DNA from 2 places in the Streptomyces sp. O3 genome. Region 1 is predicted to be linked to the other one. Evidence: riboswitches for the same ligand, from Rfam matches in the RefSeq annotation. Region 1 holds a riboswitch; the other holds the start of a gene.

Evidence for each region. Region 1 has a riboswitch for cobalamin ahead of ACX6XY_RS14200 (cobalamin biosynthesis protein). Riboswitches for the same ligand answer to the same signal wherever they lie in the genome.
Region 2: linked by a shared signal. The riboswitch ahead of ACX6XY_RS11980 (energy-coupling factor ABC transporter permease) and the one ahead of ACX6XY_RS14200 (cobalamin biosynthesis protein) in region 1 are both predicted to bind cobalamin.

Annotation. Positions count from the first base shown of each region.
Region 1 covers NZ_JBTVYK010000024.1:35,554-40,765, forward strand. The annotation lists gene cobN (cobaltochelatase subunit CobN) at 1-57, opposite strand, end outside; gene ACX6XY_RS14195 (cobyric acid synthase) at 54-1,619, opposite strand; partial or broken gene ACX6XY_RS14200 (cobalamin biosynthesis protein) at 1,925-2,869, opposite strand; cobalamin riboswitch at 3,012-3,145, opposite strand; gene ACX6XY_RS14205 (hypothetical protein) at 3,380-3,601, opposite strand; gene ACX6XY_RS14210 (inorganic phosphate transporter) at 3,618-4,937, opposite strand; gene ACX6XY_RS14215 (lysozyme) at 5,081-5,212, opposite strand, start outside.
Region 2 covers NZ_JBTVYK010000019.1:13,306-18,517, forward strand. The annotation lists gene ACX6XY_RS11965 (energy-coupling factor ABC transporter ATP-binding protein) at 1-753, opposite strand, end outside; gene cbiQ (cobalt ECF transporter T component CbiQ) at 750-1,511, opposite strand; gene ACX6XY_RS11975 (energy-coupling factor ABC transporter substrate-binding protein) at 1,531-1,962, opposite strand; gene ACX6XY_RS11980 (energy-coupling factor ABC transporter permease) at 1,965-2,780, opposite strand; cobalamin riboswitch at 2,811-2,998, opposite strand; gene ACX6XY_RS11985 (ABC transporter substrate-binding protein) at 3,066-4,655, opposite strand; gene ACX6XY_RS11990 (ATP-binding protein) at 4,690-5,212, opposite strand, start outside.

The DNA.
Region 1 (5,212 bases):
CGACGCGCGGGCCGCCAGCAGATCCGTGTCGGCGGTGGACAGAAGCAGGACGGTCATGAAGGTGCCCCCGGAGCGATGAACGGGAGACCGGGCGGAGCGCCGGTCTCGATCAGACTGAGCAGCGCACTGGTGTCCGCGTGTTCTTCGATGAGGTCGCCGAGCCGGTCGAGCTGCTCCTCGCGCAGCGCGGCGAACGAGGTGTCGGGCGCGGGCGTGAAGCGGCGCCCGGCGGCGGCCGCGACCTCGCGCAGGAAGGCGCGCCGGAAGCCGTCGCTCTCCAGCGACCCGTGCCAGTGGGTGCCCCACACCTGGCCGACCCGGCAGCCGTCCAAGAAGGGCGTCCCGCCCGTGACGTCGGCGACGCCATGATGGATCTCGTACCCCTCGACCCGCTCGCCCAGCGCCTCACCCACCGGCCTGGCGAGGGTCTTCTCGCGCGCGAAGGCGACCCGGACCGGCAGCAGTCCCAGCCCGTCGACCGCGCCCGCGCGGGACTCGACCTCGTCCTCGATGTGCTCGCCGAGCGCCTGGAAGCCGCCGCAGACACCGAGTACGGGGCGGCCGTCGGCGGCCCGGCGCGCCAGCGCGTCCGCCAGGCCGCGCTCCCGGAGCCACCGCAGCGCGCGCACCGTGCCGCGGGTGCCCGGCACCACCACCAGGTCGGCGTCGTGCAGTTCGTCGGGCCGGTCCACGAACCGCACCACGACGCCGGGTTCGGCGGCCAGCGCGTCCACGTCGGTGAAGTTCGACATCAGCGGTACGGCGCAGACGGCGACCCGCAGCACGTCGTCGCCGACCGGCGGCGTCACCGCGGACTCGCGGACCGCGCCGCGCAGGGACACATGCAGCCCGTCCTCCTCGTCGATGCCGAGCCCGTGCGCGAACGGCAGGACGCCGTACGTCCGTCGGCCGGTGAGCTGGCGCAGCATCTCCAGGCCCGGTTCGAGCAGCGACACATCGCCGCGGAACTTGTTGACCAGATACCCGGCGACCAGCTCCTGATCAGCGGGGCTGAGCAGCGCCGTCGTGCCGAAGAAGGACGCGAAGACCCCACCCCGGTCGATGTCCCCGACCACCACCACCGGGAACCGGGCCGCCCGCGCGATCCCCATGTTCACGATGTCGGTGCGCCGCAGGTTGATCTCGGCGGGGCTGCCCGCGCCCTCGCAGATCACGGCGTCGTACGAGCGCCGCAGCTCGTCCAGGCACTCCACCACCGTGCCGAGCAGGGCCTCCTGGCGGCCCCCGTGCAGCCCTCCCTCAGGGGACGACCCCCCAGACCCCCCGAAGAACCCGCGCGCGGTCATCTCGCCGACCGGCTTGCCCATCAGCACGACCTGGCTGGAGCGTTCGCCGCCGGGCTTGAGGAGGACGGGGTTCATCAGCGCGGTGGGCTCGACGCGGGCGGCCTGCGCCTGCATCGCCTGGGCCCGGCCGATCTCGGCGCCCTCGCGCGTGACGAAGGAGTTCAGCGACATGTTCTGCGCCTTGAAGGGCGCGACGGACACGCCCTTGCGGGCCAGCCACCGGCAGATGCCCGCGGTGACCACGCTCTTCCCGGCGTCCGACGTGGTCCCGGCGACCAACAGCCCGCCGCCCTGGCGACTAGTCCCCGTCACGATCCCCTCCGCACATCCGTACCCGACCCACCGGTCACGTCTGACCCGCCTGTCCCCGCCCTGCCGAGCTGTGTCCTCCCGGCCTGGGTACGGCCGCCCTGCGGGCGGCCGAGTCGCGTATCTCCGGCCCGCGCGTCACCGAGCGGCGCCCCTCCGGCTCGCCGTGTGCCGTCGGTCCTGGTCCTGGTCCCGGTCCCGGTGCCGCTGAGCCGTATACCGGCGCTCTGTGGGCGGCCGACCGGCAGGCGGCCGACCGGCAGGCGGCCGACCGGCAGACGTTCGACCCGCGGGCGGTCGGGGCGCGGGCCGCCGCGGCGCAGGGCCGCCGCGCCGAGGCGTCCGGTGACGCACACGGCCAGGGCCAGGGCGCTGACGCGGCGCGACAGGCGCACCGCCCGTTCGATGTCCGCGGCCTCGACGGCCCGGCCCCCGGAGTTCAGCACCGGCCGGTGCTCGACCCGTCCGCCGTACGACAGGGTCCCGCCGAGCCGTACGCCCAGCGCCCCGGCGAAGGAGGACTCCACCGGGCCCGCGTTGGGGCTCGGGTGCTTCGCGGCGTCGGCGCGCCAGGCGCGCAGCGCGCCGCGCGGGTCGCCGCCCGCCACGACCCCGAGCGCCGCGGTCAGCCGGGCCCCCGGCCAGCCCGCGACATCGTCGAGCCGGGCCGAAGCCCACCCGTACCGCCGGTACTTCGCCGACCGGTGGCCCACCATCGCGTCCAGTGTGTTCACGGCCCGGAACCCGACCAGGCCGGGCACCCCGCCGACGGCGCCCCACACCAGCGCGCCCACCACGGCGTCCGAGGTGTTCTCGGCGACCGACTCGACGACGGCCCGCGCGATGCCGGGGCCGTCCAGGGCCTGTGGGTCACGCCCGCACAGGTGCGGCAGCCGCTTCCGGGCGGCGTCGAGGTCCCCGGCCTCAAGGGCGGCGGCGACGGCCCGCGCCTCGCGGCCCAGCGAGGCGCCGCCGAGCACGGCCCAGGTGGTGGCCGCGGTCAGCGCGACGGACGCGGCGGGGGAGCGGCGCAGGGTGCGCGAAGCCAGCGCGGCGGCGCCCACGGCGCCACCGGCGCACACGGCGGTGTGCAGGGCGCCCCAGCCGCGGTGGTCACGCCACAGCAGACGCTCGACGGAGCCCGCCGCACGGCCGAACGCGGCGACCGGATGGCCGCGGCGCGGATCGCCGAGCAGCAGGTCGCCGACCAGGCCGGCGGTGGCGCCGTACGCGAGAACACGATCGGCACGCACGGGGTCAGCCGACCGATACGCCTCGAAGGACCTCTGTGCTCAACAGAACTTCTGTACTCGGCAGAACTGGTGACGGGCAGCCCGGCATCGCGCTTTGTCCTCACTCAGGGTCCGCGCCCTGGTTTGACGGAAACGGCGACGTGAGTCTCCTGGCTCCCGGATACGCGCAGCTCCCCCGGCCTTCCAGTCCGCGGACGCGGACCGTGACTTCCGGTGTTGGGGGAGAGCTCCCCGGTGACAGTGGCGGGACCGCGCCGGATTCGCACCGGCTTCCTCTCCTGCCGCCGTATATGGCTCCGGCAGTCCACCACGGCCCCCGAACGCCCGTCAACTCGCCGTTGACCTGCACGGGGACAGTGTTACGAGGGCCACGTGGGCGGCGAGTGCCCGGACCGCTCACCGGGTGCGCGGGCGCACGGAAGCGGCGTCCGGCGACCCTGGTGAGGTCGCCGGACGCCGCACGCGAAGATGCGTCGCCCCTGCGGGGCGGCGGGCGGCGGGCCCGCCGCGTCAGGAGACGATCATAAAGATGCCGAACGCCACGGCCGCGGTGCACAGCGCGAAGCAGGCGTACGCGCCGGTGCGCGCCAGGACCGCGGAACCGCCCTGGTCGGCGGCTTCCTGCTGCTTGGACAGGCCGATCATGCCCAGGGTGAACAGGGCCACCAGGGCGACGGTCGCGACGAGGCTGACGCCGAAGACGGAGCCGAGGGCTTGCCAGTCGATGTGCATACTGCGGTGTCCTTAGTCAGACTCGGGCGGGCCGCTCGGCGGTGTCCGCCGACGGGACGGCCTGGGCCGGGAGGGGGGTCAGGGGCTCGCCGGCCGTCAGGTCGGCGGCCTCCGCCGCTTCGGCCGCGGCGGTCGGCGGCGGGATGACCGCGGCGATCGCGTTGGTCATGACGCCCGCGGGCTCGGCCTCGCCCGAGGCGGACACGGAGGCGGCGGGGGCGGCCCCTTCGGCCTCGTCGACGTCGTTGACGTTGGTGTGGTCGACGACCTGGCGGCGGGAGACCAACCAGATCGCGAGGCAGGAGCCGATCAGGAAGACGACGACGACGGTGACGCCCCAGTCGCCCTGCCGGGCCACGAACTCCGCCAGCGCGGCCACGAGACCGGCGGCCGGGAGGGTCAGGCCCCAGGCGACGAACATCCGGGTCGCGGTGGACCAGCGGACCACGCCGCCCTTGCGGCCGAGGCCCGCGCCCATCACCGCGCCGGAGCAGGAGTGCGTGGTCGACAGCGAGAAGCCGAGGTTCGACGAGGACAGGATGACCGCGGCCGCGCTGGTCTGGGCGGCGAAGCCCTGCTGCGGCTGGAGGTCGGTGAGGCCCTTGCCCATGGTGCGGATGATGCGCCAGCCGCCCAGGTAGGTGCCGAGCGCGATCGCCAGTCCGGCCGAGACGATGACCCACACCGGCGGGTTGGAGCCGGGCGCGAGAGCGCCGCCCGCGACCAGCGCCAGGGTGATGATGCCCATCGTCTTCTGCGCGTCGTTGGTGCCGTGCGCCAGCGAGACCAGGCCCGCGGAGGCGATCTGACCGCCGCGGTAGCCCCTCGCGGAGGTCTTCTCGTCGACGTTCTTGCCCAGCTTGTACGTCAGCCGGGCGCCGATCATCGCGGCGATGCCCGCGACCAGCGGGGCGGCGATCGCCGGGATCAGCACCTTGGTGACGACGACTCCGCCATTGACACCGCTGACGCCGATCGACGCGATGGTGGCGCCGATCAGGCCGCCCATGAGGGCGTGCGAGGAGCTGGAGGGGAGCCCGATCAGCCAGGTCAGCAGGTTCCAGAGGATGGCGCCGACGAGCGCCGCGAGGATCACCTCGGGTTGGATGCCGTCTTCCTGCACCAGCCCCTTGGAGATCGTCTTGGCGACCTCCACGGACAGGAACGCTCCGACCAGGTTCAGCACGGCGGACATGGCCACCGCTGCTTTGGGCTTCATCGCGCCGGTCGAGATGGTCGTCGCCATCGCGTTGGCGGTGTCGTGGAAACCGTTCGTGAAATCGAACACGAGGGCTGTCACGATCACGATCGCGAGCAGCAGCGTGATGTGTTCCATTTACCCAGGCAATCGTTTGATGTCAGTGGCCCGTAGAACGTAGGCAACCTGAGTGAACGGAAGATGAACTGAGGCGGGCATCGCGGTTTACCCCACCGGGTCGCCGCCGTTCCGCTTGCGCCGAGGCGGCCTCCGGGGCGGGTTCAGCCCCGTGCGAAGCGCCTCAGCTGGGCCGCGGAGCCGTTGAAGAGATTCTGGTCACCCGGCAGTTCCCCCCGGTCGCTGTACTGCCAGAAGGTCGGATACGACCACCCGCCGGGCAGCGGGCCCGGAGA
Region 2 (5,212 bases), on a different contig from region 1:
GCGCAGGCCCGCCTGGGCTACCAGGTCCTGGCGGGCCAGCGCGTCGGCCACCGGGCCGGTGTGGACGCCGGAGGGGAGCAACAGGGCCGCGTCGTCGGCCCACTGGAGGGCGAGGTCGACGTCGTGGGTGGCCATGACGACGGTGGTGCCGCCCGCGCGCAGGCGGGCCAGGGTGTCCAGCAGGCGTTCCTGGCCGTCCGGGTCGAGGCCCGCGGTGGGCTCGTCCAGGATCAGCACGCGCGGGCGCATCGCCACCGCGCCCGCGATCGCGGTGCGTTTGCGCTGGCCGTAGGAGAGGAGGTGGGTGGGGCGGTCGCGGAGCGGCGTGATGTCGAGGGCGGCCAGGGCCTCGTCGATACGGGCGCGGACCTCGGCTTCGGGCAGGCCCAGGTTCATCGGACCGAAGGACACGTCCTGTTCGACGGACGCGGCGAACAGCTGGTCGTCGGGGTCCTGGACGACCAGCTGGACGGTGGTGCGCAGGCGGGTCAGGCCCTTGCGGTCGTATGTGACGGGCTCGCCGTCCAGGAGCAGGGTGCCGCTCGCCGGGCGCAGGCCGCCGCTGAGCAGGCGCATCAGGGTGGTCTTGCCGCTGCCGTTGCGGCCCAGGAGGGCCAGGGCGCGGCCCGGAGCGACGGCGAAGTCGAGGGCGTCGACGACCGTGGGGCCCTCGTCGTAGGCGTAGGACGCGCCGCGGAGTTCGACCTCGGCGGGGACTTCCAGGGCGGCGGGCGTCATCCCGGCGGGCGTCATCCCAGGGGCCTTTCCAGTACGGGGTGCAGGGCGAGGGCGAGGGTCGCGAGGGCGGCCAGGAGGGTGACCGCCGCGGCGACGAAGCGCGGGGAGACGCGGGCCTCGGGGACCAGGACGCGCAGGGTGCCGTCGTAGCCGCGCCCGGCGAGTCCGGCCTGGAGGCGGGCGGCGCGGTCGAAGGCCCGGACGAACGCGGTCGCGCCGAGTCCGGCGAGTGAACGCCAGGCGGCGGCGCGGGTGGTGTGGCCCAGGCGGGCGGCCTGCGCCTGCCTGATCAGGGTCATCGAGTCCAGGAGCAGGAAGCTCATCCGGTACGTGACGAGGGCGACGTCCACGACCGCGGCGGGCGCCCCGGCCTTCACCAGGCGGGGCAGCAGGTCGGACATGGGCGTGGTGAAGGCGAACAGCAGCACGCCGAGCGAGGCGGCCGAGGTGCGGAGCAGGAGGCCCGCCGCGCGGGCCGGGCCGTCCGGGTCCAGGGTCAGCATCCCCTCGGGCGCGCCGACCTGGACGAGCAGGGTCAGCGCACCGGTGACGCAGAAGCCGAGCGGGATGCGGTACGCCCGCCACAGTCTGCGCGGGGGTACTCCGGCGGGCCCGAGCAGGAGGGCGAGTGCCGTGACGATGACCAGCGCCGCGCCCGGCCAGGGCGGCAGCGAGATCGCCAGCACGGTCAGGCCGAGTCCGAGCACGGCCTTGTCCACGGGGTGACGGCGGCGCCAGCGACTGCTGTGCGCCGCCGCGTCGATAGGCAGCACGATGCGCGGCGGCCGCGGGCTAGGCGCTCGGGGGCGCGTCCGTGACGGGCGCGCCGCTCGGTTCTGGCGTGCCGCCCCGGTTGGGCGTGCCCCCGCCTTCGGGCACGCTGCCCGGCTCGGGCGTGCCGTGCGGCGTGGCCGCCGTCGTGGCTCGGGCCTCGCCCTGCCTGCGGCCTCTGCGCAGGCCGAAGTAGTACGCCAGGACGCCCGCGCCCAGCGCCGCCTGCACGGCGAACAGCGCCGACTCGACCTCCCCCGACGGGGGTTCGTACAGCGGGCTGAACCAGGGCTCGTAGCCGGGGTCGATCTCGGTGATCGCACCCTCCGCCTCCCCGTCGGCGCCCGCGAACGGCTCCTCCTTGTCGTCGCCCATGCCCAGCGCCAGCGGCAGCACCGCGAGCGCGGCCACTATCAGGAGCAGGAGACCGTTGATCTTCGTGTTTCTGGTCATCGTCATCGGGTCTCCGCCTCCGTCTCCGCCGTGCCCTTGGCGCCCTGTGCACGCTCCGTGTCCTGTGCACGCTCCGTGTCCTGTGCACGCTCCGTGTCCTGTGCACGCTCCGTGTCCTGTGCGTGCTCCGGGGACTTCGCCGCCTGCGACTGCTTGCGCGTCAGGAAGACGCCGAGCCGGGTCAGCTCCCCCTTGCTGGAGCGCACCAGGAGGCGCATCACCAGCACCGTGAGCAGCCCCTCGCTGACCGCGAGCGGGATCTGGGTCACCGCGAAGATCGAGCCGAACTTGCCGAGCGAGCCCAGGAATCCGCTGCTCGGGTCGGGGAAGGCGAGCGCCAGCTGGACACTGGTGACGCAGTACGTGGACAGGTCGGCGACGAAGGCCCCGCCGAACACCGCGCCCATCAGCGGGACGTCGAACCGCTTCAGCAGCCGGTAGACCCCGTACCCCGCCCACGGCCCGACGATCGCCATCGAGAAGACGTTGGCGCCGAGCGTGGTGAGTCCGCCGTGCGCGAGCAGCAGCGCCTGGAAGAGCAGGGTGATGGTGCCGAGCACCGCCATGATCGGCGGCCGGAAGAGAATCGCGCCGAGCCCCGTACCGGTCGGGTGCGAGCAACTGCCCGTGACCGAGGGGATTTTCAGCGCGGAAAGGACGAAAGTGAAGGCCCCGGACGCGCCGAGCAGCAGGGTGCTCTCGGGGTTCGCCCTGACCTCTCGGGTCAGGGCGCGTACGCCGTGGACGACGAACGGCGCCGCCGCGGCACTCCAGGCGACCGCGTGTACCGGTGGTAGAAAACCCTCGGCTATATGCATGGCTGAGCAGACCCTCTCCAGCACCTCGTGGATGGACAACGCGCCTTGGCCGGTCTCCTGGCTTACGGGTCGTACCGCCCTGGCTCCGCCTTCCCGGATACGTGGTGGTACCCAGTGGCCGCCCCCCTGGGGGCTGGAGCCGGACTTCCCGATCACAGTGGCGAGGGCCGCATCGGCATCACACCGATTTCCCGTACACCAAGGCGTGGTGACAGTAGTCCGCTGGTAGGCGACCTGACAACTACGGGCCGTGGTCCGCGGTGCCGGATGGGGCGACAGGACGCCTCAGGGGCAGTCGCCGTCGAAGATGCGCTCGTAGGTGCGGAAGAGTTTCGTTTCGGGTTTCGCGCTGGCCGGGTACTCCATCACGGGGACCGGCTTGCACACCGGCCACTTCTTCGTCTCGTCGGAGTCGTCGAAGCCGAACGTGCCGGAGGCGCCGAGTACACAACTGGCGCACTTGGCGCCGCCCTCGGTGTCCAGGATGCCCATGTTGACGATGGTTTCGTAGACGTCGTCCTTCGTCGGCGTGACGGGAGCGGCGGTGTCGGTGCCGGTGTCGGCACTGATGTCGTTGATGTCGTTGTAGGCCTGGTCGAAGGCCTGGGCGAGCACCGTGAACGCGTCCCGGTACATGATCGAATAGCCGTCGTCCAGCGGCCGCTCCCCCAGGTCGTGCGCGGCCTGAAGCTCGCCGAACTTCTCCCGGAAGGAGGCCAGTCCGACCGGCCGGTCCCGGTGCCCCTTCCGCTCCCACCACGCGGGGTCGACCGAGGCCGCGTTCACCAGGGTGATGTCCGCCTCCTTCAGCTGCTCGGTGAGCTTCGGCGTGGTGTACTCGGTGCCGAGCCCGATGCCCACCTTCAGGATCCGCAGCGGCCGGGAGTCGTTGCAGGCGGGTTCCTTCGCCAGCCTGCTGATCAGGTAGCCGAGGTCATGGTCGCGTCCGGCGAAGAAGACCGTGTCCGAGCCGGTGACGCAGATCTTCTGGGCGACGGTGGAGAAGCGGCGCGGGATTCCGGCTTCCTCGCCGGTCAAGCCCAGGTAGTAGGCCCGGTTCTTGTCCAGCCCGTAGTCCTTGCCGAACCTCTCCTCGAACACCCGGCGCAGGTCGAGCGAGTACGCGTCCTTCTTCCGGTTGTCCGCGACCAGGAATCCCCGCTCGCCCGGCTCGTCCTTCAGATAGCGCGCCAGGCCCTGGACGAGCAGCTCGTTGGACGGGGAGGTGTTGAAGAGGTACGGGCGCTGCATCGTGGTCCCGGTGAGGATCGAGCCGACCGCGGGGATCTTGTGCTCGCCGAGCGCCTCGACCGCCGCGAGCGTCTGCGGGGTGCTGCTGGGCATGCCGAACACGCCGACCAGGGGCGAGTCTCCGTCCACCATCGTGACGAGCCGGTCCACGACCGGGCGCCACTTGCTCATGTCCTTGCCGTCGTTGGCCAGCAGCAGCTGGTAGTGCGGGCCCGCCTCCGCGTTGGCCTCCAGCTGGGCCGTGTGGGCGCCCGCGACGGCGCGCCTGATCTCGTCCGGGCTCATGGTGCTGGTGGCGTCCGATGTGAAGGGCATCAGCAGCGCGATCCGCGCGTAGGGAATGCGCGGCCTGCCCTTCCGCGGGTCCTCCCAGGCCCTCTTGACTCGGGCGTTCTCCTCAGCGATCGCGTCGATCAGGGTCTTGATCTCCGGGTCGCCGTCCAGCGAGTCGGTCGCCGTGACGCCCACGCACTCGCCGCCGACCTCCTCAAGGCCCGCGCCGCAGTCCTCGGGCAGCAGGGTACGGACGAGCAGGCCGAGACCGGCGAGGAGCGCGAGGCACACCACCGCGGCGACGGCCTTGTCCAGCGGGCCCCAGACGTGGTTCCTCCAGCGCGTCAGCATGGTCGGCGCTCCTCTCCTCTCGCTCCCGCGGCGCTCACGGCCGCGGCTGGGTCGGCTGCTGGGTCGGTTCGATCAGGCAGGGCCGCCGGTGCCGCAGCGCCACCGGCCAGGTCTGCGCGGCCCGGTTCAGCACGGCGTGGCCCGACGGATGCTGTGCGGACAGGAACCGCAGCTCCGCACCGACGCCGACGCAGAGGTCGTCCAGCGGTTCGGCGAACGTCTCGCGCAGGTACCAGACCGCGTGCAGCAGCCGGTTGACGGCGCGTCCGGTGGCGTCGGCGTCGGCGTGCCGGTGGTCGTCGGCGCCGCGGGCGATATCGGCGCGCCGGTCCGTCCACTGGGCGCGCGGCGGGTGGGGGGCGGTGCTGACGCGGCGCAGGGCGCGCAGCCAGTCGGCCGCGTCCCGCTGGGCGAACCACTCGGTCAGCCGGGTCACCACCGGGTCGGGACCGGACGCGGCGAGGGTGTGCCGCAGCGCGGCGCTCTCGTACGCGAGTACGTCAGCGGCGGCGTCGGCACCGGCACCCGCACCCGTACCCGCGTCGGCGTCGGCGTGG